One region of the Bradyrhizobium sp. WCU1 genome, then DNA from elsewhere that is predicted to be linked to it. Evidence: riboswitches for the same ligand, from Rfam matches in the RefSeq annotation. Region 1 holds a riboswitch; the other holds the start of a gene.

Region 1 (15,695 bases):
CGGGCTCGCCACCATTCTCAATTCGGCTTCGCCCATCTTCACCTTCCTGTTCACCGTCGCGATCACCCGCCATGAGGCCGCGAGCCCGCGCAAGCTGTTCGGGGTGATATCAGGGATGGCCGGCATCTGCCTGATCGTCGGCGTCGATGCCTTCCGCGATCTCGGGCAGGGCATCGTGGCCGAGGTCGCGATCGTCGCCGCCACCATCTGCTACGCCTGCGCGGCGATCTTCAGCCGCGGCTTCAAGGGGCTCGATCCGATGGCGCCGGCGGCGGGCTCGCTGATCGCGGGTGCTGCGATCCTTCTCCCGCTCAGCCTCGCCGTCGAACGGCCCTGGACGCTGGCGCCGTCGACCAGTTCGCTGCTCGCCCTGCTGGCGCTTGCGGTGTTCTCGACGGCGATCGCCTTCGTGATCTACTTCCGCCTGATCCAGACCCTCGGCTCGGTCGGCACCACCGCGCAGGCCTATCTGCGAGTGCCGATCGGGGTTGCGCTCAGCGTTGCATTTTTGGGGGAGCGGCTCGGCCCGACGGCGTGGATCGGGCTCGCCTGCGTGGTGATCGGCGTCGCCGCGATGACCATTCCACCGCGAAGGACCGGCACGGCCTGAGGCCGTCGCCGCACCTGACGCGACGGTGGGGCCGGAATCGGCCGCGGGTGGTTAACAGGGTGACACCGGTCACACCGCCGGCCGGCCCGGGCCCCCTCAGCATGTTTCCCCAAAGCCCGTAACTTCCCGTATATTGGGGCGCATTGGATCCCCGGCCTTGATGACATGACCGCTGAATCGCCGCCGAATTCGCAAGCGCCGCGTGCGTTCTCCCTCTCGATTGGCCAGCTCACGTTCGGCAGCTTCCTGCTGGTCCTGGCTGTGATCATCATCACGTCCACGGCCAGCGTGATCGCGATTCGGCACATCGATACGACCTTTGCCGAGCTGCAACGGCTGCAAAGCGTCGGCGACATCGCCGAGGACATCGACCGGCGCACCAACGAGCTGCGGCTGGCGGCGCGGGATTTCGTCACCGAGCCCGGCACCCAGTCGGCCCAGGTCGCGCAGGCGGCCCAGTCGCTGAGCGAGATTCTGAAGAAAACCCGGATCGAACTGGCGCCCGAGCAGCAGGACATGATCGACGGCGTCACCCAGCGGCTGGCGACCTATCGCAGCGGGATCGAGCGAATCTCGGCCCTGCTCAGCCGCCGCGCCGAGATCGTCGCCGGACTGCCGCCGCTGCGCGACGCGTTCGACAAGGCGGTCGTCGAGAGCAACGACGCCACGCTTGCGAACACGCTGTCGCAGATTCAGAGCCGCATCGCCACCGCATTGCTGGCGCACAACACGTCGGCCGCCGAGCAGGCTGCGCAAAGCATGCGGGCGATGACCATCGCCGATCCCGCCCTGCGCAGTGCCGTCGACAACTATGCCGAGGCGATCAGCGCGATCTCGGTGCGCGAGGGCCAGATCGCCGACATCGACCGCGAAGTGCTCGGCGCCGAAGGCGTGTTGATTCAGAAGGTCACCGAGCTGTTGCGGGAGCTCAGCTCGCGCCGCGGCCATGTGCTGTCGCGCGATTTTGCGCGGACATTGGCTGAAGCGAAATGGCAGAGCATCGTGCTCGGCACCGCGGGCGTGCTGATCGGCCTGTTCGCGTCGGTGCTGGTGGTGCGCCGCACCGTCCGCCCGCTGGCCCGGATCGCCGGCTCGATCCGCAAGGTCGCGGGCGGCGAGAAGAGCGCGTTCATTCCCGGCGCCGACCTCGACAACGAGATCGGCGACATCGCGCGCGCCGCCGAGGTGTTCCGCCAGACCCTGGTCGACGCCGACAGCGCGCGCGAGGCCGCTCTGCGCGCGCTCGCCGAGCAGCGGCTCGCCGAGGAGAGCTATCACAAGCTGTTCGAGGCATCCGTCGACGGGATCTACGTCACGACGCCGGGCGGCACGCTGCTCAACGCCAACCCGGCGCTGGCGCGGATGATGGGTTATGCCACGCCGCAGGACCTGATCAACGGCATCGGCGACATCGCCTCCACGGTCTATGTCGATCCGGCGGCGCGGGAGCAGTACCAGAAATTGATGGCGCGCGACGGCACGGTGCGTGACTACGAATATCAGGTGCGCTCGCGTGACGGCACGGTGCTTTGGCTGTCCGATTCCGCGACCGTCGTGCGCAACGACGAGGGCGAGGTGGTCCGCTACGAGGGCACGGTGCGTGACATCACCGACCAGAAGCGCGCCGAAGATGCCATCGCCGAGGGCCGCCGGCTGCTGCAGATGGTGATCGACACGGTGCCCGCCGTCATCAACGTCAAGGAGCGCAATCTTCGCTACGTGCTGATGAACCGCTACATGGCGGGGATATTCGGCATCGAGCCGCAGGATGCGATCGGCCAGACCACCGCCGAGCTGATGCAGCGCTACGGCGCCGCCAAGACCGACGAGAACGACAAGCGCGTGTTGTCGGCGCGGCGCGAGCTCGGCTTCTATGAGGAAGAGTACAAGGACGCCGCAGGCAACATGCGGCAATGGCTGGTCAACAAGCTGCCGATCCTCGATGCGCAGGGCGAGATCGAGAACATCGTCACGGTGGCGCTCGACATCGGCGAGCGCAAGCGGTCCGAGCAGGAGATGCGCAAGGCGAGGGATTCCGCCGAGGCGGCGCTGCGCAACCTGCGGGAAACCCAGAACTCGCTGATCGAGGCCGAGAAACTCGCCGCGCTCGGCCGCCTGGTGGCCGGGGTCGCACATGAGGTCAACAATCCCGTCGGCATCAGCCTGACGGTGGCATCCGCACTGGAGCGCAAGACCGCGAACTTCGAGGCCCAGGTCGAGCGCGGCGACCTGCGCCGCTCCAGCCTCAACGATTTCCTGAACACGGCGCGGGATGCGTCGTCGCAGCTCGTCGCCAATCTGAACCGCGCCGCGGAGCTGATCCAGTCGTTCAAGCAGGTCGCCGCCGACCGCAACTATTCCGACCAGCGCACCTTCGATCTCGGCGATCTCACCGAGCAGGTGGTGATGAGCCTGCGGCCCGGCCTGCGCAAGCACAATCTGACGCTCAACGTCGATTGCGAGCCCAACCTGATCATGAATTCCTATCCCGGACCGTATGGCCAGGTGCTGACCAATCTGTTCCTCAATGCGGTCGCGCACGCGTTCCCGGACGGCAAGCCCGGCGAGGTCGAGATCCAGGTTCGTGCCGCAGGCGGCGACAATGTCGAGGTGATCTTCGCAGACAATGGCTGCGGCATGAGCCTCGACGTCCGCCGCCGCGCGTTCGATCCGTTCTTCACGACGCGGCGCGACCAGGGTGGCACCGGGCTCGGGCTGCACATCGTCTACAGCATCGTCACCACCCGGCTCGGCGGCCGGCTCTCGCTCGAATCCGCGCCGGGCAACGGCACGCGCATCCAGATGATCCTGCCGCGCGTCGCCCCGCTGGAGCAGGCCGCGGAGTAGGCAGGCGCCGTCGCCATGTTATCTTCCTCAATTCCCGGCCAGAAAACGCGTGGCGGATTGGCCGGCGCCGCGATCCGTGCCGTTCGAGCGGAGCAGGGAGTCGCGCCTGGGATCACCAGCGCCACCCGCAGCGACGACGGCCGCGATGCCACCAGCAGGACCAGCGTCGCCGGCGATGCCAATGGCGGCGGCGCGGTGGTCGCGGTGGCGGCCGTGGCCGCGGTCGCCGGCTGGTAGCAACCCTATGAACGGGCGGCCCGGCATCGTCTGCCCCGGCGGCGAGGTCCTTTTCCAGCGCCAGCGGCAGCGCCTTCGCGCTCTCCGCCAACAGGCTTGTACCGAGGCCTGCGGCAACGACACCGCCGAGCATGCTCCGCAGTGCCGTCCGGCGATCGATGTCATGCATGGCTTGCTCCTTCCGTTGTTGCCGGGACGTCGTTGTCTTGCTCCAGCAGGTGATGCGCATGGATTTGCCGGCCAGGCCGGCGTGGATCAGCTGGTTCGTTCGCGGTGGCCTGCCGCGTTGTCATCCGGAATCTCTCCCGGCCGGTAGTTCGGCAGCTGCCCTGCCGGAATGACCGCGAGGAGGGCGAGCCCGGCCATGATCAACAGCCCGATCTTCAGCGCCCGCAGCCGAGCTTCGGTGTTGACCCGGACCGCTTCCTCGACCTGCTGTGGCGTGCCGCTCGTGGCTTCGAGCACGCTGCGCAGCCGGTCATTGCTGACGAAAGTGATGTTGTCGAGGTCGACCTGGCTTTGCAGCTCCTTCGTCAGCACCGGGCTGGCCGTGATCTTGCCGAGGGCGATGGTGCTCAGCAGACCAACGAGAAGTGCGCCGGCGACCGCCGTACCTACCGCGGCCGCGAGGTTTTGCGTGGTTCCGCGCAAGGACCCGACGTCCCCCGCAAGCACCTTGGGCGAGGCCGTCACCAGGACGTTGAACAGCAGCGTCACCAGGGAGCCCTGGCCGATGCCGAACAGGACGAGACCAAAAAGAACGGGAATCTCGCTCCAGTCGTTGCGCACGACGAAGGCGAGCCACAGCAGCGCGATGGTGCAGAGCGCAAAGCCGAAACGTCCGATCTGACGCGGTGTCAATCTGTCGTAGAGATTGACGATCAGCATCGCCGAGAAGAAGACCGTGAGGTTGAACGGCATCATCGCGATCGCTGTGGCGATCGGCGAGCGTCCCTGCACGATCTGGATGTAGAGCGGCACCGTGAAGTTCAGTGCAGCCTCCAGCGCGACCACCGTGAACAGCGCATAGACCGCGCAGCGCTCCTCAGGCGAGTCGATCACCTCCAGTGCCAGCAGCGGAGTTTTTCCCGCGGCCTGCTGCCGGTGCGTCCAGCTTAGAAATGCCTGTCCGAGCACGATGCCGATCACGATCATGATCGGCGCCGGCGAAACGCCCAAGAGATCGAACGGCGCGTTGGGACGGGCGAGCGCCAGCCCCCAGCCGATGAGATTGTTGAATCCGAAGCTGATCAGAATGATCGCGCCGGCGGCGAGGGCGACGCCAACCAGATCAATCTCGATGTCGGGGCGGCCGCGGTCCGGCTTCAAGCGAAAGCTCAGCAGGAAGACGATCGCCGACACCGCGATCAGGATTCCGAACGCAGGCCGCCAGCCGATATAGGTTCCAAACACTCCGCCGATCACGAATGCGAGCACGCCGGCAGCCGCACGCGCCGAGCCGAGCGCGCTGAGGGTCGTGGCCTGCTGGCGCCCGGCATCATTGCGAGCGAAGCGAAGCAATCCATTGTCTTTCCCATGCCGAGCGATGGATTGCTTCGTCGCTTCGCTCCTCGCAATGACGGGAACCGTGCTGCGACTGCCGAACCGCTAATTGATATCCGCGAGCTTGTGCAGCGTTGCGCCGAAGATCAGGCTCGCCTTGCCGACCAGCGCGGTTCCACTCATGGTGCCGCGGGTGTCAGTGAAGGTGCCGGAGACGCCGATGCCGACCGGCGCGGGTCCGCCGAACAACGGATTATCGGTGTCGCGCGGCGTGGTGTGGCGTTGCACGAGGATCTCGCCCTTGAACGCGTCACCTTTCACCGTGTAGCTGCCGGTGTAATAGAGATAGCCGTCGCCGCCGAGAATCTGCCCGTCGCGGAAGAGAATCACCCCGCTGCCCTTGCCGACGCGTCCGTCCAGCAGGGTGACGTGGATTGAGTACAGCCCGTTCTTCATAACGTTCCATTGGACCGGCTGCCGCGCCCGCAGCAATCCGGATTGGTTTTTTATGCCAAAGCGAGCAACCTCGTGCAATGCGGCAGGTTGATTCCGGGGGGGGGGGGTCCGGAGAAGCCGTGAACCCTCGGTTCCTGCCAGGCGGTGTGACGGCGCGATGACAGCGGACCGTGCGCGCGAATCGAACTGGCCCGCGAAATGCATGGCTCTGGTTGCACTGGCCGGTGAGTGCTGGAGCAACATACATGACAGACAGGTTGGAAGCTGGCGGCCGCTTGGCAGGCCGGAACGACGAGCCCAGAATCTTGCCCGGAACCTTGGTTGACCGTCGTCGCGGCCGCATGAGAGTGTTTCTGTCGCTTGGTCTGGTCGCGCTTACGTCGGTCGCCGCTGCGCAGCTTGCACAGGCGCGTGATCCTGACGGCCGCTACGCCAATTCGCCGCTGAAGGAATGGTTCGACGGTCTGCGTAGCGGCAAGGGGCCGTGCTGCTCGGATGCCGACGGCAGTGCGGTCAGCGATGTCGATTGGGAATCGAAGAACGGACACTATCGCGTGCGCCTCGACGGGACGTGGATTGACGTGCCCGACGAGGCCGTGGTCACCGAGCCCAACCGGGCCGGCCGCGCGATGGTGTGGCCGATCAAGAGCTACATGGGCGTGACGATCCGCTGTTTCATGCCGGGTAGCATGACGTAGCGAGGCAATCGTCGCTCACACGTACTTCTTGTCGCGCTCGAGCAGTTCGATCGAGATGCCCTGCGGGCCGCGGATGAAGCAGATCCGTACGCCGGGGCGGATCGTGGTCGGCTCCTTGGTGAACTCGACGCCCTTGGCCTTGATCTCGGCCGCGACCGCGTCGATGTCCTTCACCGACAGCCCGAAATGATCGAGCCCCTGATAGGGCGTCACCGGCGGGGCATTGACGCCGTCGCCTTGCGTCACCTCCGCAATGAAAACCCTGGCGCCGCCGAGTTGGACGTCGATGCGGCCGGGGCCGCGGACGATCTCGCCGCCGAGAATGTCGCGCAGCCAGGTCGCTGTGGCTTCGGGATCGGGACTGCGCAGATGGACGTGGTCCCACGTGACGACGACGGGCATTGCGATCTCCTTGTTGTTCTCGCGCCGCTCGGGTGCGCGGCACTCGCTCCCGTGCAGCGCAAATCTAGCGAGCGGCCAGCCCTGATGCCACTCCGTGCAGTACGTCGCAAGATTGTCGTACCGGTATGAAACCATTCCGTCCGGCGGCGATTGTTCTCGCGTGGCCGCTCGACCTGCGGCCGTCCTGGATGCCGCCTGCGGCGATGGGGCGGCTTGATCGAGCGTCGAGGGTGAGGGCACGACGATGCGGATCGGTTTGGCGTCGTTTCGACATGTTGCGGCCGGACGTCTCGCTGACGGCCGCTTCTACGCCAGCATGCTGCTGTCGCTGATCGCCATCGCCGGAATTGTCGCCTGGTTCATGCTCCCCGAGCCGAGCGACGGCGGAGATCAAGACATCTGGCCGGTGCCTTCAGCCACCATCCGCACCGCACAGGATGTGCCGACCGGGGCGCAGCCCGCCCAGGCCGCAAGAGAGGGGCTGGCCGTACCGGCCGATGAGCCGGCCACGGTCGGCATGGCCGCTGCCCCGCAGCCGGCCGAGGAGTTGAGGCAGCCCGGCCCGGGCGCCGAACGATCGCCGCTGAACAGGGTGCGGATCGCCTCGCAATCGTGGCGCCGCGGCGGGCTGGGTTCGAAGATGCTGGTCACGCTGACACTGCGCAACGCCAACGATTTCGCGGTCAAGGATATCGAGATCGCCTGCGCCTTCATCCGCCGCGACGGCAGCCCTATGACCGAGCGCAAGCGGCTCATCCCGGACACCATCGCCATGAAGAGCCGGAAGACCTACTCGCAGATGTTAATCGGGTTCGTAAATGTTAACGCAAACAAGGCGAAATGCTCCGTCGTGACCGCCAGCCGCGCCTAAACCCTGCATCCCGAAAAAGTGACCGGGAATTGACTTGCCGGGTGAACCGTAACGGCCAGGCAGGAACTAACTAGTAAGCCGACCGTTAGTGAACGGCCCGGAAGCGCGGGATGGCGACTGTCCGGGTAATCATGCGCAGACGATGAATTCGCCCGCGCGATGACTGATGTCGTCGCGCCGAGATGAACCGCGCCCGTGGCGCGGGGGGAGCTACCAAGATGCCTGTGGCGCGTTATTTCCTGTTCGTTGGTGGAGTGCTGCTCGCGCTGCTCTTCGTCGTCAACGCCATTGTGCCGCAGGAGGCCGTAGTTCCCGGCCAAAGCCAGACCATCTCATCGCCGGGCGTCGACAAGACCATGGTCCGGATCAGGTCGACCCAAAAGCTGCCTGAGCGGGTGGTCTACGATACCAACCTGCCGACCATCGTTCCGGCGCAGGTCAACGCGGTCGCCGCGACGAGCCCGGCGGCTGCCGGCGACGCCTCGGCACAGGCCCGCGTCCGCGACACCTTCGCCCAGTTCATTCCGCCGGAGAAGGCTGACGCGCGCAAGGGCGCAGTCGTAGCCGACGCTAAGCCAGCCGAGCAGCCGGCGCAGGCCCAGCCGCAGGCGGCGAAGAAGCACAAGGTTGCGCGTTACCATGCCCATCCCCAGCAGCCGATGCGGCTGGCGCAGCCCGGCACGTATCAGCCTTACCGCGTTGCACAGCAGCAGCCGCGCATGGGCTTCTTTGGCGGTTTCGGCACCTGGTAGGGCCGCAGCCGGCAACCGATATGCCGTCGCAAATGCTTGCGGCGGCTTTTTCATGTCCGCATGATCAGGCGGGTTAGCGCGGCAGGCGCGGAATCTTGTCGGCGAAGCCGTTGTAGCAGGTCAGCCGCTCGTCCTCTTCCTTTACGAACCGGCATTCGTTGACGCCCTTGGCGGGGGCGGCCTTCGGCTTGGGCTGCGGCTTGAAGATCTCATCGTAGCACATCAACCGCTCCTTGGTGGCGTCGTCGATGTCCTGGCAGGCCTGAAGCTTCTGCGCGGCCGATTGCGGCTTACCGGGCGTGGCAGCCTTCTCGCCCTTCTTGCCGGCTGACTTCTTGCCGACCTGGACCAGCGGCTTGTCGCCCACCATCGGCTGCGCGCCCGCCGGCTTGTCGGCGGCAGCGGGTGGCGTGGTGGCTGGAGTGGTGCCTTGGGCAAGCGCGGCTGCCGGGCAGAGGAGCGCCAGCGCGAAGATGATATGTCTCATGTTGAAAATGTCCGAAATGGCGTGATGACCGGAAGGGATGGCGCCGGGGATCGGAAAAGCCCGGCAAGCGCCGAGGCTTATCGCAAGTTTTGCCCGAATCCTACCCCCAGGGACGCCCCGCCCGCCGCCGATCCACTGGCAAGAACAGGGGCAATTCGTCGCCGGTCCGGCCGCAACCGAGCGTGATTTGCCTTTGCCGGGCCGGACGGCTATGACGGCGCCATCTGCGCGACTGGCGCTTGGATGGACCACCATCGGGGAGCGCAGAGACTGAACGCCGCGCGCCTGGGCACCGCTTCGAAACGGAGGTGCCATGACGGCGAACATTCTTGATGGGCATGCGCATGCCCAAATTGTCATCGACAAGGTTGCGAGTGAACTGGACCGACTGCCCCGCGCGCCGGGGCTTGCGGTCGTGCTGGTTGGCTGTGACGCGGCGAGCCAGATCTACGTGCAGAGCAAGGTCAGGATGGCCGAGCGGCTTGGCCTGCGCGGCGAGGTCGAGCGCCTGCCGGACGACGCCAGCGAGGCCGATCTGCTTGCCCGGATCGTGGCGCTCAACGGGCGCGACGACATCGACGGCATCCTGATCCAGCTGCCGCTGCCGGCGCATATCGACGCCCTGCGGGTGATGGCCGCGGTCGATCCCGCAAAGGATGTCGACGGCCTGCACGCCCTGAACGCGGGCCGGCTTTTTCACGGCGACGATGCGCTGGTGCCGTGCACGCCGCTCGGCTGTCTCAGGCTGATCAAATCGATCCGCCCCGATCTCACCGGCGCGCATGCCGTGGTGATCGGCAGCTCCAACATCGTCGGCAAGCCGATGGCCGCGCTGTTGCTGCAGGAGCAGGCGACCGTGACGCAGACCCACGTCCACACCCGTGGCATCAGCAGCATCTGCCGGCAGGCCGATATCCTGGTCAGCGCGGTGGGCAAGGCCGGGCTCGTGCGCGGCGACTGGATCAAGCCGCAGGCCATCGTGATCGACGTCGGGACCACGCGCGTCGAGAAGCCGGACGGCGGTTATGCGGTGTGCGGCGATGTCTCGTTCGACGAGGCGTTGCAGGTCGCCGGTGCGATCACGCCGGTGCCGCGCGGTGTCGGCCCGATGACGATCGCCTGCCTGATGGAGAACACCGTGAAGGCCGCCAAGGCGAGGGCGGCGCGGCTGCAATAGCGCGGGATGCGCGCTCAAAGGCGCGCGGCCGGTCCTGCTCGCGTCTCGGATTCGCGCAGGGCGGTCGCGCGCGAAGTTCATGACCCCGGAGGTAATGGAAAGCCCGCAGCGTTCGGCTATCGTCGCGCGGCAGATGGAGGCGCGCGATGCTGTATGCGGAAGATCTCACCGAGGGCCAGACATTCAAGCTTGGCACCTACGCGATCGGGGAAGCGGAGATTCTGGCGTTCGCAGCAAAATATGATCCGGTGCCGATCCATACCGATCGCGCCGCGGCGGCGGCGGGTCCGTTCGGTGGTCTGATCGCAAGCGGCTTCAACACCATGGCGATCTATCAGCGCCTCGTCGTGGAGGCGATCTGGAGCAAGGTGGCGGGTATCGTCGGGCGGAGTTTTGAAATTCGTCTTCCGAGCCCGGTCCGCCCGGGAGACACGCTGACCGGCCAATCCGAAATCCAGAAGATCACCCTCAGGCCGGAGCGGCGCGACGCCGTGGTGATCTTCAAGACCGAGCTCGTCAACGAGGAGCAGCGCCCTGTGCTCGTCCTCGTGCTCGATGCGCTGATCCACATGCGGCCGGCGGAGCGCACGCGGACATAGTCTCCGCTACTTCGTACAGCGGCAAGTGTGGAACCGCGCGGACGGGTCAATGCGTTGCGCGTGCGGAACGTTTCGTGGCCTGATCGGTTCGAGACCTTGAAGCCTCCGGCGAGGGGCGCGGGCGGGGAGGAACCAGCCGAGGAAACAGCCAGGGCCGGAACCAACAAAGGAGCAGCGGATGAAGCTGAATGCCACGCAAGTCAAACAGACCATGACGCAATTGAACGCCCAGGTGCTTCCGGACGATCATTCTGCCGTGGCGCAACTGAACAGCGTATTCGGCGAGCATACATTCTTCGTCGACACCAGCGGACTCAAGGTCCTCGAACCGGCGCAGAGCTCCGGCATGCCGGGGCAGACCGGCGAGGTGGTGAGCCTCGCCGACTGGAGCGACCCGGAGCTGACCTCGCTGCGGCCGCACGAGCCCGAACCGACCGGCGTGCTCGTCACGCTCGAACCCAGCAAGCACTAAGTGAGACAAACGTCGACGATCGGCCCTCTTGATGGCGACAGTCTCGACGTCACCTCAAGAGGTGCCGAAAGTCACATGGCAAATCAGCGCTGCCTGCGTATGCATCGGTTCGAGGTGGGTATTCAGGCGGTGAGGGGCAGATGGGGATCGTGCGGCGCTGGAGCCCTGACGAGGACGAAAGGCTCAGAGAACTCGCCAGGGCCGGCAAGAATGCACTCGAGATCAGCAACGAACTGACCCGCAGCGCGTCGGCCGTGCGGCGGCGCGCCGAGGTGTTGTCCGTACTCATCATGGCCAAGGCGTTTCGCGCCCGCCCGTCGCACGTTGCGACCCATCTCGAGCGGGTCGCGATCGATGCGATCCGCAACCGCCGTTCGTTTCCCGCAGGCGTCGGCCCGAGCACCATTGCCGGAATGATCGAGAAGGGCTGGATCGTCCCGGAACTGGGCCGCCGATACCGCGTCACCGACGCCGGCGTGGAGGCGGTGCGGGCCAAGATCCCGAGTGGGTGAAGGCAACCCGGCAACGGGACGTGCCAGCGGGACGGATTATTTGAGGCCGATTGCGAGATTTTGCGCCCGAGACGGATGTCCTATCCGTTCAATCATCGGAGGCGCGACGACTTGGGTCTCCGCGTCTCACTCCAGCCGTCCGTGTGATTGCGCCGATGCTCACCGCCCAGTTTGCTCCAGCCGACCGGTACCAGCGTTTCGCCGATCTTGCGCCGTTTGTTCGCGAGGCGATCGGCATCATCGCAGCACTGACCCCGGCTCAACGCCTGGACGTGGAATTCCTCGAACGGCAGTTCATCCCTGCGCTGGGCCTCAATGACGAGCTGCTGCGTGAGCAGCCGCCGGAGCTTGCGCCGTATTTCGGCAGGGGTCTGCACCTCTGGCAGTATCCGAACCAGCTCGCGCCGTATCTGGCCTGGCTTGCGCGCAACGCGACCGGCATTTCCTCCTACATGGAAATCGGCTGCCGCTGGGGCGGCATGTTCATTCTGGTGACGGAGTGGCTGAGGGCCAGCGGTGCCGACCTCAAGACAGTGATCGCGCTCGATCCGATCGCGCCGACGCCGTTCATCTCGACCTATTTCGATCTGCTGCAGCAGCAGGGCGGCATCGAGCCGGTCTACATGCAGGACTATTCAACCTCGCCGCTGGTCGCGGCGCATGTCGAGCAGCTGAAGCCCGATTTCGTCTTCATCGACGGGGATCACAGCCTGCGCGGCGCGATGCTGGATCATCTGCTGGTGCGCTCACACGCCAGGATCATCGCGCATCACGACATCCATTCCCAGGCTTGCCCGGATACGACGCTGCTGTGGACGGCGCTGAAGCAGTTCGAAGCGCCCATCTTCGACACGTTCGAGTTCACCAGCCAGTATCCGTCCGTCAACGGCGCCTTCCTCGGCATCGGCGCGATGAAGCGGCGGTCCGCGTAAGGACCGCCACCACCTGCCCGGAAGCCGGGCGATGTCAGCTACGACGTTGCGATGCCGGGCTCGGTGTGCGGCCGCTCGCCCAGATTGAGCTTGCTCCTGTCGCCGCCGGCCCAGGCCAAGGTCTTCGGATCCATCACGCGGAACCAGAGCGGCGGGATCGCAGCCAGTCCGAACATGCCGGTGTAGCCGTTCGGCAACCGCGGAATGTCGTCGAAATCGCGCAATGACTGGTAGGGGCGCATCGGGTTGGCGTGGTGGTCCGAGTGACGTTGCAGATGCAACGTCATCAGGTTCGAGACGATGTGGTTGGTGTTCCAGGAGTGGCGCGGCTCGACCGCCTGGTAGCGGCCGTTCGGCAGCTTTTCGCGCAACAGGCCGTAGTGCTCGACATAATTGGCCTGGGTCAGCGCGTACCAGCCGAGGAAATGGTGCGCGACGATGAACGGCGCGACCTTCCAGCCGAACACCGCAATCAGAATGGCTGCCACGACGAGCGTCAGCGCGAAGCCCTGCAGGATTTCGTTGTTGACCGACCAGACCGGCTCGCCGCGACGGGTCAGCCGCTCGGCCTCATTGCGCCAGCCGCGCTTGAAGGCACCCGGCAACTCGCGCGTTGCGAACGCATAGATCGATTCGCCGAAGCGCGCGCTGGCGGGATCCTCGGGAGTTGCGACCCAGGTGTGATGGCCGCGATTGTGCTCGATGCGGAAATGCGCGTAACCCACCGCGCAATTGGCGAGCATGCCGAACAAGATGTTGAGCCTGTCCGACTTGTGGCCGAGTTCATGTCCGACCAGCAGCGTGCCGCCGTCGATGGTGCCGACGCCGAGTAGCAGCGCCACGTAGGACCACCACGGCAGTTCCTGGGTGCCGAAGAAAGCAATCAGCGCGATGTAGTTCACCCAGGGAAACACCACGCTGAAGCGCGCGAGCCGCAGATAATACGGATCGGCCTCCATTGCGGCGACGACTTCCGCCGGCGGATTGTGGGTGTCCTCGCCAAAGACGACATCGAGCAGCGGGATCAGGATGAAGATGAAGACGAAGGGGATCAGCGTGACCAGCGGATTGTGCGTCTGCAGGAACCACCAGTAGGAGAACAGCGGGATCAGCGGCGGGATGAACGAGAGCATCCACAAATAGCGCTTGCCGTCCTTGTAGGTGATGGTTTCGCCGGCGGCATTGGTGCCCGTGAAGATCATCGCATTCCCTCCAGCAGCTCTTTCGAGGCGGCGTTCGCCATTGTTGCAGCAAGGATGCCGCGAGGCGGCCCTGCGCCGCCAGTTCCCAATAGGCCAAATTTGTGGCATTTTGCGCCAAACGATTTGGCCGGACGCTCGCCAGGGAGGGCGCCGACGCAATGCAGGGATCGGAGGCGGATGCCCTTCGCACGCCGGTGGCCGCGAGCTACGCGCGGGCGCTGGTGCGGGCGTTCGGCAGGACGCGGAGCGAGCGCGACGAGCTGCTGAAGGGGACCGGAATCCAGCAGGGCGCGCTCGACCAGCCCGGCGCACACATGCCGGTGTCGTCGCTGGTGCTCCTCGCCGCCAACATCACCCGGGCGCATGGCGAGCTGTGGCCGTTGTCGGCCGCGGCGGTCTGGTCGACATCGCTGCAAGGGGCGCTCGATGTCGCGACCAGGACGGCGCCGACCGTCGCGGATGCGCTCAACATCGGCGCGCGCTTCGGATCGACCCGCGCGCCCTTCATCCGCAACCGGTTGCGCCGTACCGCGCGCTCGATCCAGATTGAGATCGCTCCAGCGGTGCCTATGGACGGCGCGCTGTGGCGCGCCGTGGCGCTGGCGGTGAGCCTCAACGTGCACGCCGTCTATGTGCAGCTGCTCGAGGATGCGATCGACCAGGCGACGCTGCACTTTCCGTGGCCGCCACCCGCGGGCGCAGAGCGGCTCATGCAGCATTATTCCTGCGCCGTGAAGTTCGACGCGGCCGCTTTCGCCTTCGACGTGCCGAATGCGCTGTGCGTGCGGCCGTCGCCGTTTGCCGATCCGGAATTGCACGCCAAGGCGATCGAAGCGCTCGAAGCGGTCGAGAAGCCACGCTCGGACGCTGCGGCGCTGGTGCGGATGGTCGAGAGCCTGATCGCGGCGCGGCTGCCGCATCGTCTGGCTGAGGAGGATGCCGCGCGCCTCGTCGGCACCTCGCGGCGGACGCTGGTGCGGCGGCTGGCGGAGGCGGGCTGCGCCTTCCGCCCGCTGCTCGACAGGGTGCTGCGCGAGCGGGCGCGGACGATGCTCGCGGAAGGCACGCAGTCGCGCGACGAGATGGCGACCGCGCTCGGCTACACGGATGCAACGAGCTTCAGCCGCGCCTGTCGCCGCTGGTTCGGCGCGAAGGGCGTGCGCGGCTAGCCTGTCGGCGCGCTGTGGCGTGGCTGTGCGGGCTCGCCGCCGTTCGACATTTGGGGCTGGATGGCCGACGGATCGCTGCGCTGATGCTTTGCGGTCCAGGCGATGAACGGGTAGGCGAGCAGCGCCAGATAGTTCGACGGCATCGGATGATCGATGCCGAATGTCTTCGGTTTCTTCTCCTTTGGAAGGTAGGCGCTCCCGAACAGCACATCGTAGAACGAGAACAATCCGGCAAAGTTCCTGTCCCTGGCTTCGGCTTCGCTGCTGTGGTGCCAGTGGTGGAATTCCGGCGACACCAGGATGCGGCGCAGCGGCCCAGAGCCCAGGCGGACATGGGCGTGAACCAGCCAAGTCTGCCAGTAGTACACGAGGAGATAAGTCGCGATCGCTTCCGTGGAGAAGCCGAGCGCGTAAAGTGGAAACAGCGCGCCGGCCTTCATGAAGATCACGTCGAGCGGGTGCTGGTGAATCGCCGCGAGCCAATCCAGCACCTCGACCGCGTGATGAACCGAATGGATCTGCCACATGGCGGGCACGACGTGCAGGATGCGGTGCGTCCAGTAGATGCCGAGGTCCGCGATCAGGATCACGATGGGCACTTGCACCAGATAGGGAAGGTCGTCGATCGCCTGCGTCACCGCCGCAGGCAGGATCGACCGATTGACCAGAGCGGCCCCCGTCATGATGACGATGACACCGATCAACACCAGCCACCCGTTGATGAACAGGAAGGCCATATCGGTCAGCAGGCCGCGCCTGAAGATCTTCT
Region 2 (15,695 bases), 1.7 Mb from region 1:
CGTCGATAAATACGGTCCGCGCCTCGTCGTGCTGATCGGCGGCATTCTCTGCGCGATCGGTTGGGCGATCAACGCGCAGGCGACCTCGCTGAACGGCTACTATCTCGGCATGATCATCGCCGGCATCGGCGCCGGCGGCGTCTACGGCACCTGCGTCGGCAATGCGCTGAAATGGTTTCCCGACAAGCGCGGGCTGGCGGCAGGCATCACCGCGGCCGGCTTCGGCGCGGGCTCCGCGCTCACGGTGGCGCCGATCCAGGCGATGATCAAGGACTCCGGCTTCCAGACCACTTTCCTCTATTTCGGTCTCGGCCAGGGCATCATCATCGTGCTGCTCGCCTTCTTCCTGCTCGCGCCGAAGGCCGGGCAAGTGCCGCAGGTGGTGCAGAACGCCAAGCTGATCCAGACTAGGCGCAACTATCAGCCGACCGAAGTGCTGCGGCAGCCGATCTTCTGGCTGATGTACTTCATGTTCGTGATCGTCGGCGCCGGCGGCTTGATGGTGACGGCGAACCTGAAGCCGATCGCGGTCGACTGGAAGGTCGACAGCGTTCCGGTGACGCTGATCGGCATGACCATGACGGCGGTGACCTTCGCCGCGACCATCGACCGCGTGCTCAACGGCCTGACCCGTCCGTTCTTCGGCTGGATCTCCGACATGATCGGCCGCGAAAACACGATGTTCATCGCGTTCGGCATGGAAGGCTTTGGCATCTGGATGCTCTATCTCTGGGGTCACGATCCCATCTGGTTCGTGCTGCTCTCGGGCTTCGTGTTCTTTGCCTGGGGCGAGATCTACTCGCTGTTCCCCTCGACCTGCACCGACACGTTCGGCGCCAAGTTCGCCACCACCAATGCGGGCCTGCTCTACACCGCGAAAGGCACCGCGGCGCTCTTGGTGCCGATCGCCAACTACATGCAGCAGACGTCGGGCCATTGGGACAATGTGTTCGTCATCGCCGCGGGCGCCAACATCCTCGCCTCGCTGCTAGCAATCGCGGTGCTCAAACCGTGGCGGAAAATCGTGGTCGAGAAATCGGCGGCGATGGCTTAGTGCAACGCGCGACGCTGCTGCTGACGAAAGCGCCCGGCTGAACGCCGGGCGTCGTCATTTTCGGCGTCCGGCAGGAGTTCGAATGGGAGCGAACCGGCGCGTCGTATGCCAGTTTTGCTGCGACGCAGCAGAACGACAGGCTTGCTTTCTGGAATATAGTATACCAACATCCGCCGAGCTTGCGACGATACGCCACAACAATTGCGACACTGGGTCACAAGAACACCAGCGCGCTCGGGAGGATTTGATGGTTTCCAGCAATGCCGCCGCAACACAAGCACAAGCTTCATCGAGTGGTTTCCGCTGGCTGCAGCTCATGATGGGCATCGTGTGCATGGCGATGATCGCCAACCTGCAATACGGCTGGACGCTGTTCGTCGACCCGATCAACGGCGCGCATCACTGGGGCCGCGCCGCCATCCAGTTCGCCTTCACGATCTTCGTGGTGACGGAGACCTGGCTGGTGCCGGTCGAGGCCTGGTTCGTCGACAAATACGGTCCGCGGCTCGTCATCATGTTCGGCGGCATCATGATCGCGCTCGCCTGGGTGCTGAACTCCTATGCGGACTCGCTCACTTTGCTCTACACCGCCGCCGTGATCGGCGGCATCGGCGCGGGCGCGGTGTACGGCACCTGCGTCGGCAACGCGCTGAAGTGGTTTCCCGATCGGCGCGGCCTTGCCGCCGGCGCAACCGCGGCCGGCTTCGGCGCCGGCGCCGCGCTGACCGTGGTGCCGATCGCCAACATGATCGCCGCGAGCGGCTATCAGGCCGCCTTCTTCGATTTCGGCATCGGACAGGGCTTGATCGTCTTCGTCCTCGCCTTCTTCATCCAGCCGCCCACCGTCGCGATCCCGCCGAAGAAGAAGCAGCTCAACCTGCCGCAGACCAAGGTCGATTTCACGCCGCCGCAGGTGCTGCGCAGCCCGATCTTCTGGGTCATGTATCTGGTGTTCGTGATGGTCGCCTCCGGCGGCTTGATGGCGGCGGCGCAGATCGCACCGATCGCGCACGACTACAAGATCGCCACAACGCCGGTCTCGCTCGCCGGCTTCCAGATGGCGGCGCTGACGTTTGCGATTTCACTCGACCGCATCTTCGACGGTTTCGGACGGCCGTTCTTCGGCTGGGTCTCCGACAATATCGGCCGTGAGCACACCATGTTCATCGCGTTCGGCACCGGCGCGCTGATGCTGCTGACGCTGTCGACCTGGGGCCACAACCCGCTGGTGTTCGTGCTGGCGACCGCGGTCTATTTCGGCGTGTTCGGCGAGATCTACTCGCTGTTCCCGGCGACCTGCGGCGACACCTTCGGCGCGAAATTCGCGACCACCAACAACGGCATGCTCTACACCGCGAAGGGCACCGCGGCGCTCTTGGTGCCGGCCGCCAGCATCGTTGCGGCCAACTATGGCTGGCAGGCGGTGTTCGTGATCGCGGTTGCGCTCAACGCCACCGCGGCGCTGATGGCGCTGCTCGTGATCAAGCCGATGCGCCGTACGTTCATCAACGGCAATGAGGCCGCCGCAGCAACCGAGACTGCGCCGGGCGCCAAAACGGCGTGACGGAGACGGCGTGATCGTGACGGTCTGACCGAGACCGCCCGGTTTGTGATGTCCCGTCGAACTGATCGAGGCGCACTTCGGTGCGCCTCTTTCTTTTGGCGCATACAGAGATACCAGATACCATGGAGCCTAGAACTGCCGATCGGCTGAGGAGCTCACGACCGCTCACAATTGTTCGAAACGTCAGCAAACCTGCCTATTTAAGCTGTTCCCTGGTGATAGATTCCGCCAACACCTCGGTTGACAATTGGTATTTTGTATACCAGAATTCTGTCCTCGATGACCCAAAGGAGGTTGCCATGCAAGTCGGAGATATCCTGCGCAAGAAGACCCCTCGCGTAGCGACGGTTCGCATGAACGAAACCGTGGCGATCGCCGCGCAGCTGATGCGCGCCAGCAATATCAGCGCGCTTGTGGTCAAGGATGTCGTTCGCACTGAAGGCAACACCGCGGTCGGCATGTTCACCGAGCGCGACGTGGTGCGCGCGATCGCCGAGCACGGCGCGGCCGGTGCCGGCATGAAGGTCTCGCAACTGGTCTCGGTACAGCAGCTCGTCTCATGCACATCGAGCGACACGCTCGAGCACATCCGTCATCTGATGACCAAGCACCACATTCGCCACGTGCCTGTGATCGACAATTACAGCCTGATCGGCGTCGTCAGCATGCGCGACATCGCGGCCGCGTTCGACGAGGAGACCGCCGCGTCGAAGAAGGACGCCGTGCCGGCGTAACAATTACTCCAGCGTCATTGGCCAGGCGCTGCGTGTGATCACCGGCGCCTGAGTAGCCAACGAAAATTGTGCCCGCCCTCGCCTGACCCCAGCACCCCGTCATTTCCGCATGGGCGCGTCGCAGGTCACCGGTAGACATTTGCCGGACAGGACTGCATCCTTCCCTCGACATCCAAAAACAACACCGTGCGCGGCCGTCCGCGTCGCGGAATATTCCGATGGAAACGAGGGCAGAATGATCAAGACACGCTTCACCGAGATGTTCGGCGTCGACCACCCGATCGTGCAGGGCGGCATGCAATGGGTCGGCCGCGCCGAGCTGGTTGCCGCCGTTGCCAATGCCGGCGCGCTCGGCATGATCACCGCGCTGACGCAGCCGACGCCGGACGATCTGCGCAAGGAGATCGCGCGTTGCCGCGAGCTGACCGACAAGCCGTTCGGCGTCAACCTCACCATCCTGCCCGCGATCAAGCCGCCGCCTTACGCCGAGTATCGCCAGGCCATCATCGAAAGCGGCATCAAGATCGTCGAGACCGCCGGCAACAAGCCGCAGGAGCATGTCGACGAGTTCAAGAAGCACGGCGTCAAGGTGCTGCATAAATGCACCAGCGTGCGCCACGCGCTGTCCGCCGAGCGGATGGGCGCCGACGCGATCTCGATCGACGGCTTCGAATGCGCCGGCCATCCCGGCGAGGACGACACCCCCGGCCTGATCCTGATTCCGGCCGCCGCCGACAAGGTGAAGATCCCGATGATCGCCTCCGGCGGCTTCGGCGATGCCCGCGGCCTGGTCGCCGCGCTCGCGCTCGGCGCCGAAGGCATCAACATGGGCACGCGCTTCATGTGCACCAAGGAAAGCCCGATCCATCAGCTGGTGAAGGAACGCATCGTCGCCAATGACGAGCGTGAGACCGAGCTGATCTTCCGCACCATGCGCAACACCTCGCGCGTCGCCAAGAACGCGATCTCGACCAAGGTGGTGCAAATGGAGAAGGAGGGCGCCAAGTTCGAGGACGTCCGCGAGCTGGTCGCCGGCGCCCGCGGCAAGATGGTCTACGCGACCGGCGATGCCGACGAGGGCATCTGGTCAGCCGGCCAAGTGCAGGGCCTGATCCACGACATCCCGTCCTGCGCCGAGCTCATCTCGCGCATCGTGCACGAGGCGGAAGCGATCATTCGCGAACGGCTGGAGGCAATGATGTCCGGGGCCAAGCGCCAGGCTGCCGAATAGCGGACACCGGTTCGTGTAAAGACAACGCGTCAAAATAAAAGCTAGAGCTTCGGTTCTGATTCAATCGGAACCAAAACCGCTCCAGCGGGGGTTTGCATGCGTCTGTTTCAGGCGGCCGTTGCGGCCGCGTTTTGCCTCTCGGCCGCGTGCGCCCACGCGGCCGGTCTGCGGCTCATCAAGGTGAAGACGGACGGAGCCGAACCGCTACAGATTGCGGTGTGGTCGCCCTGCGCCGCTCCGGCGGGCGAGGTCAAGCTGGCGACCACGACGCTACCTGGAACAGCGAACTGCCCCGTCGTGGGCGAAAAGCTGCCGCTGGTCCTGACCTCGCATGGTTTCGGCGGCGGCTTCACCGATCAGCATGACACCGCCGAGACGCTCGCCGATGCGGGCTTCGTCGTGGTCGCCGTCAATCATCCCGTCGACACCGGCGCAGGCGACATGAGCCGGGCCAATACGCTTGCCGCGCTCGTCGAGCGTTCCGCCGACATCAAGCGGGCGGTCGACTACATGCTCGACGCATGGCCGGATCGCACCAAGCTCGATCCCGGCAAGATCGGCTTCTTCGGCTTTTCCCGCGGCGGTTACACCGGGCTCATCGTCGCCGGTGCCAATCCGGACATCAGCAAGGCGACGGCCTTCTGCGACGTGCCCTACCCCAAGCCGAGCTGCGAGGAATTGCGACGCAACGCGCTGCCGACGCAGGCGATCGTGCACGACCCGCGCGTCAAGGCGATGGTGATCGCCGATCCGGCATTCGGTCCGCTGTTCGATCGGGACGCCTTGAAGGACGTGACGATCCCGATCCAGCTCTGGGCCTCCGAGCTCAGCGGCGAGGACAAGATCACCGAGATCAATCCCGGCTATGTCGCGGCGATCAACCAGGCACTGCCGATCAAGACGGATGATCACGTGGTCCGCAACGCCGGGCATTTCGTGTTCCTGGCGCCGTGCTCGGCAACTCTGGCGGCCAAGCTGCCTAAGATCTGCACGGACCGGCCGGGCTTCGACCGCGTTGCGTTCCATAGCGAATTGAACGCTGCCATGCTCGCTTTCTTCCGCAAGCAGCTGGACGTTCACCAGCCCTGACATCAATCAACAAGTGCGCGACGTGCCTTGCGACACGCCTCGGCCAACAGCTGGAGAGAACCTCATGAAAGCTTATGTCTACGGAGCCAACGGCCCCGAGATCACCGACGTCGCAAGACCCGTCCCTAAGGGCACGCAGGTGCTGGTCAAGGTCCACGCCTGCGGGCTGAACCGCGCCGATCTCGGCATGACCAAGGGCCACGCCCATGGCGCGGCCGGCGGCGTCGGCACCGTGCTCGGCATGGAATGGGCCGGCGAGGTTGCCGAACTCGGGCCCAATGTTAAGGGCGTCAAGGTCGGCGACAAGATCATGGGCTCCGGCGGCGCGGCATTCGCCGAGTACACGCTCGCCGATCACGGCAGACTGTTTCGTTCACCGTCGAACATGAACTTCGAAGAGGCCGCGACCCTGCCCGTCGCGCTCGCCACCATGCACAACGCCGTCGTGACCAACGGCGCATTGCAGCCTGGCCAGACTGTGCTGATCCAGGGCGCGAGCTCCGGCGTCGGCCTGATGGCGATGCAGATCGCAAAGCTGAAGGGCGCCAGGCTCGTCGTGGGCTCCTCGACCGATGCGATGCGCCGCGGCCGCTTGACGGAATTCGGTGCCGATCTCGCGGTGGATTCCAAAGATCCCGCCTGGGTCGATCAGGTATTGCAGGCGACCGGTGGCGAAGGCGTCGATCTGATCGTCGATCAGGTCTCCGGATCAGTCGCCAACCAGAACCTGAAGGCGACCAAGGTCAAGGGCCGCATCGTCAATGTCGGCCGGCTTGGCGGCACCCATGGCGACTTCAATTTCGACCTGCACGCGGCGCGCCGCATCCAGTATATCGGCGTCACCTTCCGCACCCGCTCGATCGAGGAGATCAGAGAGATCTTCGAGGAGGTGCGCAAGGACATCTGGCCCGCGGTCGAGGCGCGCAAGCTGCAGCTGCCGATCGACCAGGTCTACAAATTCGCCGACATCGGCAAGGCCTTCGAGCACATGGAAGCCAACAAGCACCTCGGCAAGATCGTGGTGACGCTGTAGCGTGGCGTGGAGGGCGGATCAGTCGACGAAGCGCAGTCCGGCGGCGGCTGCAGCCGCCGCTCAGCTCGGCTCGTTCGCGTGCGACGTTCAACCGACCGGTCCGGGAGTCCAATAATCCCCCGCGAGCGGGCTAACTCTTACGTCGCTAATGACCCCGCGTTCCAGACTCGGATCGAAATAGCGCATCGTCCGCTCATTGAGGTCGATGATGCGGCCAGGCCTAAGCGGCCCCACATCATTTATCTTGACGATGACCTTCTTGCCGACAGCCTCGACCAGGGCATATTTCGGCCTCGCGCCGAATTGGACCCCACCAAACTTCCGACGCAGGCTCGTCTTGATGGCAGCCGCCCAGACCGAGCGATCATAGCGCTCGCCGGAGGCTGTGCTCGGACCGCCCTCTTCCTTGCCGGGCTCGAACGGATTGTACATGGATGCTGCGCCGACGATCGCATCTCCACAAGCGGCATCGACGACGACGCTTGAATGAACCGCACCGATTTCACTTCCAGCAGCGCGGCCAAAAATAGCGAGCGCAACTACGGCGCCGCAAATTGCGGCGCTCGAGCCGAACAGCATCATAACTCCTTGACTGATTTTTCTGGATCGTTGGTTCCCGATTCCGCAACACGTGGCCGGGTAAGCGTGGAGGCGTTAACTCGGGGCCAGCTCTTTGCGGCTTCGTGCCAGTTCCGGCGACGGAACCATTGTGGGAACCGCGGCGGTCCCACACAGTGTTTTTGGTTCTCGCCCGGTTAAGACAGAGATTGCGTCAGCAACATGACTGAACGGATCTCCTTCGACAGCGCGTGAAAAGCATATCGGCGTCACTTTCCGCACCAGCTCGATCGAGTCCGTTGAGCGGGTTAGCCTGCTGGCGTTAACGATGCTTAACGACTTCCAGCCGAGGCAAACCCGCTTCGCAGTTTGTTAGAATTTGCTGGGTAACTCGTCCAGGCACAGGGACTTGGGGAAAGATATGGCAAAGCGGGCAAAACGTGCGAAGACGGAGACGCTCGCACTACCGGTGGCCGGACGAGTCGCAATTGGCGTCATGGCCGCCGCCGCATTGGGCTACGCCTTGCTGTCTCGCCCGACGAGCGTTCAACCGACAAAAAGATCGACCGCGCATCAAGCCCTGGCGCTGTCGGCTCCAGCTCCAGCTCGCACACCAACTCCCGTTCACATACCAGTGCCGGTTCCTGTCGCGGCTCCCATCTCGACCCCGGCGCCTCGGGTCGAAACACCAAAATCCGCTGTCGCACCCGCAAGACTTGATCGGCAGGTGGTCGACTATGTCAGTCACCAGACGCCAGGCACCGTCGTCATCGATACCGAGAACACATTCCTCTATCTCGTTCTGAACGACGGGCAAGCATTGCGCTACGGCATCGGTGTCGGCCGCGAAGGCTTCACGTGGTCCGGCGAACAGACCGTGGCCCGCAAGACAGCATGGCCGGATTGGCGTCCGCCTGCGGAGATGATTTCGCGCCAGCCTTATCTGCCGCGGTTCATGGCAGGCGGTCCCGGAAATCCGCTTGGCGCCCGGGCGATGTATCTGGGCGAGACCGAATTTAGAATTCACGGCACCAACAAGCCCGATACGATCGGGAAGCGGGTCTCGTCCGGCTGCATCCGGCTGACCAATGACGACGTCATGGACCTTTACGAGCGGGTGAAGGTCGGAGCGAAAGTGATCGTGCTGCCGGCAACCGCCGCCCGTCGACCATCCCAGGGAGCGCCGCCCGACGCCGCCTTCCAAACACCGGACCAGGCATCGCCGTCACAACGTTCATGATGTCCCTCCCGGTCGCATCACCCGATCGAGGGGCGCTTCACGATCATCACGGGTGCTCCGGTGCGATCCGATGATCGCCGCGTCGACCGCTACCAGTCGTCGTAGAGCCACTCCCTTGGCGGCATGCGAGGCGGCGCCCTTGCGTAGGGCGGCTCATATGTCCGCTGGGGCTTGCGCGGGGCGGGAGCCGGCTGCGCCGGAGGCGCTGACGTCTTCTGCTCGGAAACCTTCGCCAGCGCCCGCTTCAATTCCTCTTGGCTTGCCCTGAGCTCCTCGATGGCCTTTGAGCTCTCGCGGGCCGTTTGTTGCTGCTCCGCCTTGAGCTGGTCGATGTTTCGCTGCACGTTCGCGAGATCGCGCGCGATGGTCTTCAGCAGTTCGGTTTGCTCCGGAGGCGCCGCAGGAGTTTGCGGCGCGGCGTCCTGCGTCGCCTTCGGTGCAGCCTCCGGCGTCGCGGTCGTAGGCGCCGGCGCCGGTTGCGGTGGAGCGGCCTCCGCCGCGGCAACTTGAAGGGCAGATGCAGCGCGCGGCGCGGGAAGCGGCGGATCATCCGGACGCGATGATGGCGCTGAAGCGAGCTGCGGCACCCAGCGGGCGACAACCAGCTTGGCTCTCGCACCATAGGACGACTGCGAGGCGAGGACTGCGACAACGACACACGCCACCATCGACAAGGCGGCAAGGGCCCGGAAAGCCGGCCTTCCCGACGATGATTGCGGGCTGGGTCTGGACGAAGCAACTCCGGACGGAGCAGGTCCGGACGAAGCAGCAGGGCCGACCGAAGGCGGGACAGGTTCGGCCGACGGCGGCGATGGTGCCCGCGGCGGGGGCGCAGCGTCGCGCTCCATCTTGGCGAGCCGCTCACTCAAGCGCGTGAGCTCTTCGTCAGCGCGAGCGATCTCCCTTTGGGCTTCAGCGAGCCGTTCGTCGGCGCTCGCGGCCGGGCCCTCACCCGGCTCAGCCGCATTCGGAGTGGGTGTGGAGTTCATTGGCCTGTCCCTCTTCCGTCCAATGTCATCCGAGACTGCCGCTCGGTACCCGTCAGGGCCCCAGCCTCCCGCTTATTCTTGTCCAAGCAATGGCAAGATAGCGTGCTTGACGTCCTGTGATAAGCGGGATCGCCCTCTTGCGGTGATGAGGATTGTTGCCAATTCGACACGACGGGCAACTCAGAAAAATCCGTCAATCCCTCGCCCCCGCGAACGCGGGCGATGACACCGGAGACAGGTGCGTAATGATGGCGCGCAGTATCGCGCAATGTCGTCCTGGCGAGAGCCAGGACGACGGCGTGATTGGCGCAAACACGTACGGCCGATGAGCTTGCGCAGTGCACGTCTTGAGATTCGGAATAGTTCGCAACAACTCCACGACTAAGAGACGCTCTTGCAAGTGAGTTGCGATTGCGCGTGACGAACGACGACTGACACTTGATGTTCACCGTCCGCCTGCTACACCGCCGCCCATGACCTCTTCGAACACCAGCACATCATCGACCAAGACATCCGTCGCCGCGATCTCGATCCTTGCCAGCGGCAGCATGGCGGTCGCGAAATTCGTCGTCGGCATCGCCATCGGATCGCTGGCGCTGATCTCGGAGGCGCTGCACTCCTCGATCGACCTGGTCGCCACCATCATCACCTGGGCGGTGGTGCGGGTATCGGACCAGCCGGCCGATGCCGAGCATCATTACGGCCACGGCAAGTTCGAGAGCGTCTCGGCGCTCGGCGTCATCGCCATGCTCTACGTGCTAGCCGGCGGCATCCTGGTGCAGGCCTACAGCCATTTGCGCGAAGGCGCGCCGCCGCCGTCGATCTCCGCAATTCCGTTCATCGTTCTCCTCCTCGATATCGGCGTCAATCTGTGGCGTGCCCGCGCGTTGCATCGTGCCGCGCGCGACACCAAGAGCCAGGCGCTTGCCGCCGACGCGCTGCATTTTGCTTCCGACGTGATGGGCTCGACCGCCGTCATCGTCGGCTTGGTGCTGGCCGGCCTCGGCTTCTGGTGGGGCGACGCCGCGGCGGCGATCGCGGTCGCCGTGATGATCGCCCTGCTCGGCCTGCGCATGGCGCGGGAGACGGTCGAGACCCTGCTCGACCGCGCGCCGGAAGGCGCGCAGGACAAGGCCACCGCCGCCATCAAGGCCGTGCCCGGCGTGGTCGACGTCGACCGCCTGCGGGTCCGCATGGTCGGCGCGACGCACTTCATCGATGCCATCGCCAAAGTGCCGCGCACCTACCCGATCGACCGCGTCGAGGACATCAAGCGCCGGGCGCAGGAGGCGGTGAACAAGGCGCTCGGCGACGCCGACCTCACCTTCACCGCGGTGCCGGTGGCGCGCGACAACGAGAGCGTGCGCGAGCGCATCATGGTGATCGCACGCAATTCCGGCCTCGCCATCCACCACGTCACCGTCCATGACATCGACGGCAAGCTGATCGTCGGCATCGACCTTGAGCTCGACAGCGACATGGCACTGGACGCCGCGCACGATATCGCCCATGAGCTCGAGCGCGCGATCCGCGAGGATTTCGGCGAGGACGTCGAGGTCGACACCCATATCGAGCCGCTCCAGCCGGAACTGCCGTGGGGAACCGACGCCGCGGCCGATCGCGTCGAAGCAATCAAGACCGCGCTGGCCGGATTTGCCGATGGCGGCGCGATCCACGACATTCACAACGTGCGGGTCCGCAACACCGACGCCGGCGAGGTCGTCAATTTCCATTGCCGAGCCGCGCCTACGATGAGTGTGATCAAGGTGCACGAAAGCGTCGACGAGATCGAACGCAAACTGCGCCGCGCGTTCCCGACCGTGAAGCGCGTGATCAGTCACGCTGAACCGGCGCGCGCGTAATTCTACGGAGCCGTTCCCCTTTCGGACTCACTTTGCGCCTGCTGATTCTGTTTTGAGCAAGAATTATTTCGCATTAACGAATCGTTGACTCTCGACAGTCCCGGAAATCTGGATTCAAATGATCATGATTCGGATGCATCGTGGGGAGCATCCGATCCGGGTAAAAATCAGCTTAGAGCGGGGGTCTAGGGCATGGCGCGCGCGCATGCAGCGAACGCGTGCGTCCAATCCGATTCGATCAAGGGATTGGCGCAATCGATCGCGAAACCGGCCTATCACAGGCTCTTGACGGCCGAGCCTGCACTGCGCCGCGCTGTCCCGACGCTCATCATCGCCTTCCTCATCACGATCTGCCTCGGCGCCTTCGTCCAGGTGATCGACCAGAACCGGCAGAAGCGCGGCGCGATGAAGCGCGACCTTGCAGCGCTCTCCGACATCCTCGCCGAGCGTCTCGACCGCCTGACCTCGGTGCGCCGCGAGCGGCTCACAAATATCGAGAAGATGCAGGAGCTGTTGCCGGACCTGATCCCGTCCTGGGGCACCGCTTATGGCCGCCACGTCATCATCACCGGCGCCGATCACCGCGTGCTGGCGCGCGTGCCGATCGACGGCGCCGGCGAGAACGATCGCATCCTCGACATCGTCTCCACCGCGCAGCTTCTGATCGCTCCGGGTCAGCAGGGTGCGGTCAGCGACATGACCCTGCCCAACGGCACCGGCGCGCTGGCGATCTCGCAGCTCGTCAAGTCGCTGCCCGGCCAGGTCGTGGTCATCCAGGAGATGAACGAGCCGATCTGGGGCTCGGACGCCGCGCTCTCGGTGACGCTGTCGGCGACCACGAGCTTCGTGGTGCTGATCCTCGGCTTCGCCTTCCACTGGCAATCGACCCGCGCCCGCGAGGGCGACCTGATCAACGATGCCGTGCGCGGCCGGATCGACACCGCGCTCAACCGCGGCCGCTGCGGCTTGTGGGACTGGGACCTGTCGCGCGGCCGGATCTTCTGGTCGCAGTCGATGTTCACCCTGCTCGGCCTCGACAGCCGCAACGACCTCCTCACCTTCGGCGAGGTCAATGCGCTGGTGAATTCCGACGACATCAATTTGTTCGACTTCGCCGACCAGCTGATCTCGGGCAAGATCGATCACATCGACCAGAGTTTTCGCATGCGCCATGTCGGCGGCCACTGGATCTGGCTGCGGGTGCGCTGCGAGCTCAGCCAGGCCGCCGCTGACGGCGGCCTGCACCTGATCGGCATCGCGGTCGACATCACCGAGCAGAAGAGTCTCGCCGAGAAGTCGGTGGAAGCCGACCTCCGGCTGCGCGACGCCATCGAGACCATTCCGGAAGCCTTCGTGCTCTGGGATGCCGATGATCGGCTCGTGCTCTGCAACTCGCACTTCCAGCGGCTGCACAAGCTGCCGGACAGCGCCGTCAGCCCCGGCACCTCCTACGAGACCGTGATCGAGGTCGGCAGCATGCCCGAAGTGCGCACCCGCCTGCACGAAAGCGGCGTGCCGGCGCCGGGCGCCCGGACCTTCGAGGCCCAGCTCGACGACGGCAGCTGGCTGCACATCAGCGAGCGCCGCACCAAAGACGGCGGCTACGTCTCGGTCGGCACCGACATCACCCGCATCAAGGCGCACGAGCAGAAGCTGGTCGACAACGATCTGCGGTTGCGCGCCACCGTGATCGACCTGCAGCGCTCGCAATCCGAGCTGGAGCGGCAGGCCGTCGAGCTCGCCGACCTCGCCGAGAAGTATTCGCAGGAAAAGACCCGCGCCGAGGACGCCAACGCCGCGAAGTCGAAGTTCCTCGCCAATATGAGCCATGAACTGCGCACGCCGCTCAACGCCATCATCGGCTTCTCCGAGATCATGGGCTCCGGCCTGTTCGGCACGCTCGGCTCGGACAAGTATGCGGAGTACTGCCACGACATCCTGACCTCGGGAAAATACCTGCTCGAGGTCATCAACGACATCCTAGACATGTCGAAGATCGAAGCCGGCCGCATGAAGTTCGACATGGAGCCGCTCGACCTCTCCGGCATCCTCGCCGAGTCCTTGCGGGTGGTGTCCGGCCGCGCCGAGCACAAGGGGCTGTCGCTGGAATCGGATATCGAAAACACGATCTCGGTCGTCGCCGACCGCCGCTCGGTCAAGCAGATCATCGTCAACCTGCTCTCCAATGCCGTGAAGTTCACGCCCGACAACGGCCGCGTGCTGGTGCGCGGCCAGATGCTCGAAGACTCGATCGTGCTGCTGATCGCCGACAGCGGCATCGGCATCGCGCCGGACTCGCTGCGGCGGCTCGGCAAGCCGTTCGAGCAGGTCGAGAGCCAGCTCACCAAGAGCTACCAGGGCTCGGGCCTCGGACTTGCGATCGCCCGCTCGCTCACCAATTTGCACGGCGGCTCGATGAAGCTGCGCTCCAAGCTCGGCGTCGGCACCGTGGTCCGCGTCTCGCTCCCCCGCGATCCGCGGACGCTGCAGATGAAGCTGCCGGAAGCGGCGTAACAACGGCTATCGCCAACGCATGGCGGCAGTGCCCTCATTGCCCGTTGCCGGTGCTGGAGAATGCTGCTAACCGTTGCCTCCTCGCGCGACTGGCGACCTTGGATGGAGCACCATCGGGAAGCGCGAAACGACCTGCCGTTCGCCTGGGCAATCGGGATATCCCGATCAAACGCTTCTTGCAGGAGCCGCCCAAGCTGACGTCGATCACGATCACCGGACTCAGGACATATGGTTATCACGGCCTGTTCGAGGAAGAACGGTCGCTCGGCCAGCGATTCACGTTCGATGTCTCGGCGATGCTGCGTGATGTCCGAACCCACCGCAGCGACGATCTGAATTGCTCCGTCAGGTACGACGCCGTTGTCGAGGCCACCGTCGAGATTGCATCATCGGCCAGGTTCCAGACACTCGAAACCCTCGGTGAAGCGATTGCCGAAAGCCTGCTTCAGCGCTTCGCAATGATCGACAGCGTCACGGTCGCGGTCGCGAAGTCCAGCCCGCCAATCGCCCACTCCGTCGATCGGGTCGGAGTCCAGGTCGGCCTCCGGCGCGCCGACCTGATAGCGGAGCTGAACAACACATCGCGCGTCAACGTTTAAGAGGCGGCGTCAATGGAAGATGATTTAGCGCTCGTACCGGACTGCATCATCCGGCCGTTCCGGCCCGGCGACGCGACTGAGGTCCGACGGCTCATTGAAGCCGTCTGGCAGGAACATTTCGGCGATCATCCGGATCCCTTCGCGCGCGAATTCATCCATACACGGCTTGGGGATGTCGACCACGCGGAAACTGCATACGGCGATCGCGCACTGTTTCTGTGCGCGACCGTCGCGGACGAGATTGTCGGCACCGGTGCAATTAGGCGCGTCGACGACCGGGAATGCGAGCTGACCCGCATGTTTCTCACGCCGGCTCACCGCGGGCGCGGCATCGGCCAGGCGATCGCGCAAGGATTGATCCGCTTCGCGCGGACCGCCGGATACCAAAGCATTCGCCTGTCCAGCAACAAGATGCTGGCGGTCTCACATCGTCTCTATGAACGGCTGGGGTTCCGGGCCACCTCGCCATGGGAGCCGGACGGCGAAACGCATTCACTTTACTACCGCCTCGAGATATGAGGTCGATGTACCGACGGCCGCGAGACGCTACGCGCTCTCCAGCTTCGGCGCGACCTCGCGCGCGACCTGCACCAGGGCTGCGATCAGCGGCGTCATCGGATCGCGCTGCGGGATCACGAGGCCGATGCTGTAGTCCACCACCGGATCGACGATCGGGATGCTGCGCACGGCGTCCGCGAGGCCCAGCGTCTCGGCGAGCTTGGCCGGCATCACGCTGGCCCAACGTCCGGTCTTCACATGGGTGTAGAGCACGAGCAGCGAGTTCGACGTCAGCGTCGGCGTCGCTTCCGCGCCGACCGAGGTCAGCGCGCGGTCGATGATGCGGCGATTCTGCATGTCGGGCGTGAGCAGGCAGAGCGGCACGGTGCCGACCTCCTTCCACGTCACCTGCTTGCGGTCGCCGAACATCGCGTCCGGCGCCGTCAGCAGCCGATAGCTCTCATTGTAGAGCGGGATGGTGCGGACCTTGCCGATCGGCTCGTTCTCGATATAGGTCAGCCCGGCGTCGACCTCGAGATTTTCGAGCAGGCCGAGCACATCGGCGGAGGTGCAGGACTGGATGCGGAAACGCACATCCGGATGGCGCGCGCGGAACGGCGTCGTCAGCGAGGCCACCATGCCGAGCGCGGTCGGGATCGCCGCGATCCGGATCTCGCCGGACAGCTTGTCCTTGAGGCTGTTGATCTCCTGCTTCATCGCCCGCGCGTCG

What was found. Region 1 has a riboswitch for ZMP and ZTP ahead of ACTUWL_RS31125 (bifunctional 5,10-methylenetetrahydrofolate dehydrogenase/5,10-methenyltetrahydrofolate cyclohydrolase). Riboswitches for the same ligand answer to the same signal wherever they lie in the genome.
Region 2: another riboswitch for ZMP and ZTP. It lies ahead of folB (dihydroneopterin aldolase); the one in region 1 lies ahead of ACTUWL_RS31125 (bifunctional 5,10-methylenetetrahydrofolate dehydrogenase/5,10-methenyltetrahydrofolate cyclohydrolase).

The regions. Positions count from the first base shown of each region.
Region 1 is NZ_CM130280.1:6,645,187-6,660,881, forward strand. Features, by position in the region: gene ACTUWL_RS31075 (DMT family transporter) at 1-610, shown strand, start outside; gene ACTUWL_RS31080 (PAS domain S-box protein) at 776-3,457, shown strand; gene ACTUWL_RS31085 (hypothetical protein) at 3,473-3,694, shown strand; gene ACTUWL_RS31090 (MFS transporter) at 3,950-5,215, opposite strand; gene ACTUWL_RS31095 (GrlR family regulatory protein) at 5,303-5,653, opposite strand; gene ACTUWL_RS31100 (hypothetical protein) at 5,995-6,351, shown strand; gene ACTUWL_RS31105 (VOC family protein) at 6,367-6,753, opposite strand; gene ACTUWL_RS31110 (hypothetical protein) at 6,998-7,624, shown strand; gene ACTUWL_RS31115 (hypothetical protein) at 7,843-8,376, shown strand; gene ACTUWL_RS31120 (hypothetical protein) at 8,450-8,863, opposite strand; ZMP/ZTP riboswitch at 9,082-9,161, shown strand; gene ACTUWL_RS31125 (bifunctional 5,10-methylenetetrahydrofolate dehydrogenase/5,10-methenyltetrahydrofolate cyclohydrolase) at 9,177-10,040, shown strand; gene ACTUWL_RS31130 (MaoC/PaaZ C-terminal domain-containing protein) at 10,187-10,639, shown strand; gene ACTUWL_RS31135 (hypothetical protein) at 10,818-11,111, shown strand; gene ACTUWL_RS31140 (hypothetical protein) at 11,252-11,623, shown strand; gene ACTUWL_RS31145 (hypothetical protein) at 11,779-12,555, shown strand; gene ACTUWL_RS31150 (alkane 1-monooxygenase) at 12,594-13,757, opposite strand; gene ACTUWL_RS31155 (helix-turn-helix domain-containing protein) at 13,916-14,926, shown strand; gene ACTUWL_RS31160 (sterol desaturase family protein) at 14,923-15,695, opposite strand, start outside.
Region 2 is NZ_CM130280.1:856,944-872,638, forward strand. Features, by position in the region: gene oxlT (oxalate/formate MFS antiporter) at 1-1,054, shown strand, start outside; gene oxlT (oxalate/formate MFS antiporter) at 1,302-2,618, shown strand; gene ACTUWL_RS03965 (CBS domain-containing protein) at 2,918-3,352, shown strand; gene ACTUWL_RS03970 (NAD(P)H-dependent flavin oxidoreductase) at 3,588-4,583, shown strand; gene ACTUWL_RS03975 (alpha/beta hydrolase family protein) at 4,680-5,672, shown strand; gene ACTUWL_RS03980 (zinc-binding dehydrogenase) at 5,737-6,705, shown strand; gene ACTUWL_RS03985 (septal ring lytic transglycosylase RlpA family protein) at 6,793-7,287, opposite strand; gene ACTUWL_RS03990 (L,D-transpeptidase) at 7,685-8,503, shown strand; gene ACTUWL_RS03995 (hypothetical protein) at 8,593-9,171, opposite strand; gene ACTUWL_RS04000 (cation-efflux pump) at 9,966-11,354, shown strand; gene ACTUWL_RS04005 (sensor histidine kinase) at 11,547-13,868, shown strand; ZMP/ZTP riboswitch at 13,944-14,024, shown strand; gene folB (dihydroneopterin aldolase) at 14,045-14,467, shown strand; gene ACTUWL_RS04015 (GNAT family N-acetyltransferase) at 14,480-14,986, shown strand; gene ACTUWL_RS04020 (LysR family transcriptional regulator) at 15,014-15,695, opposite strand, start outside.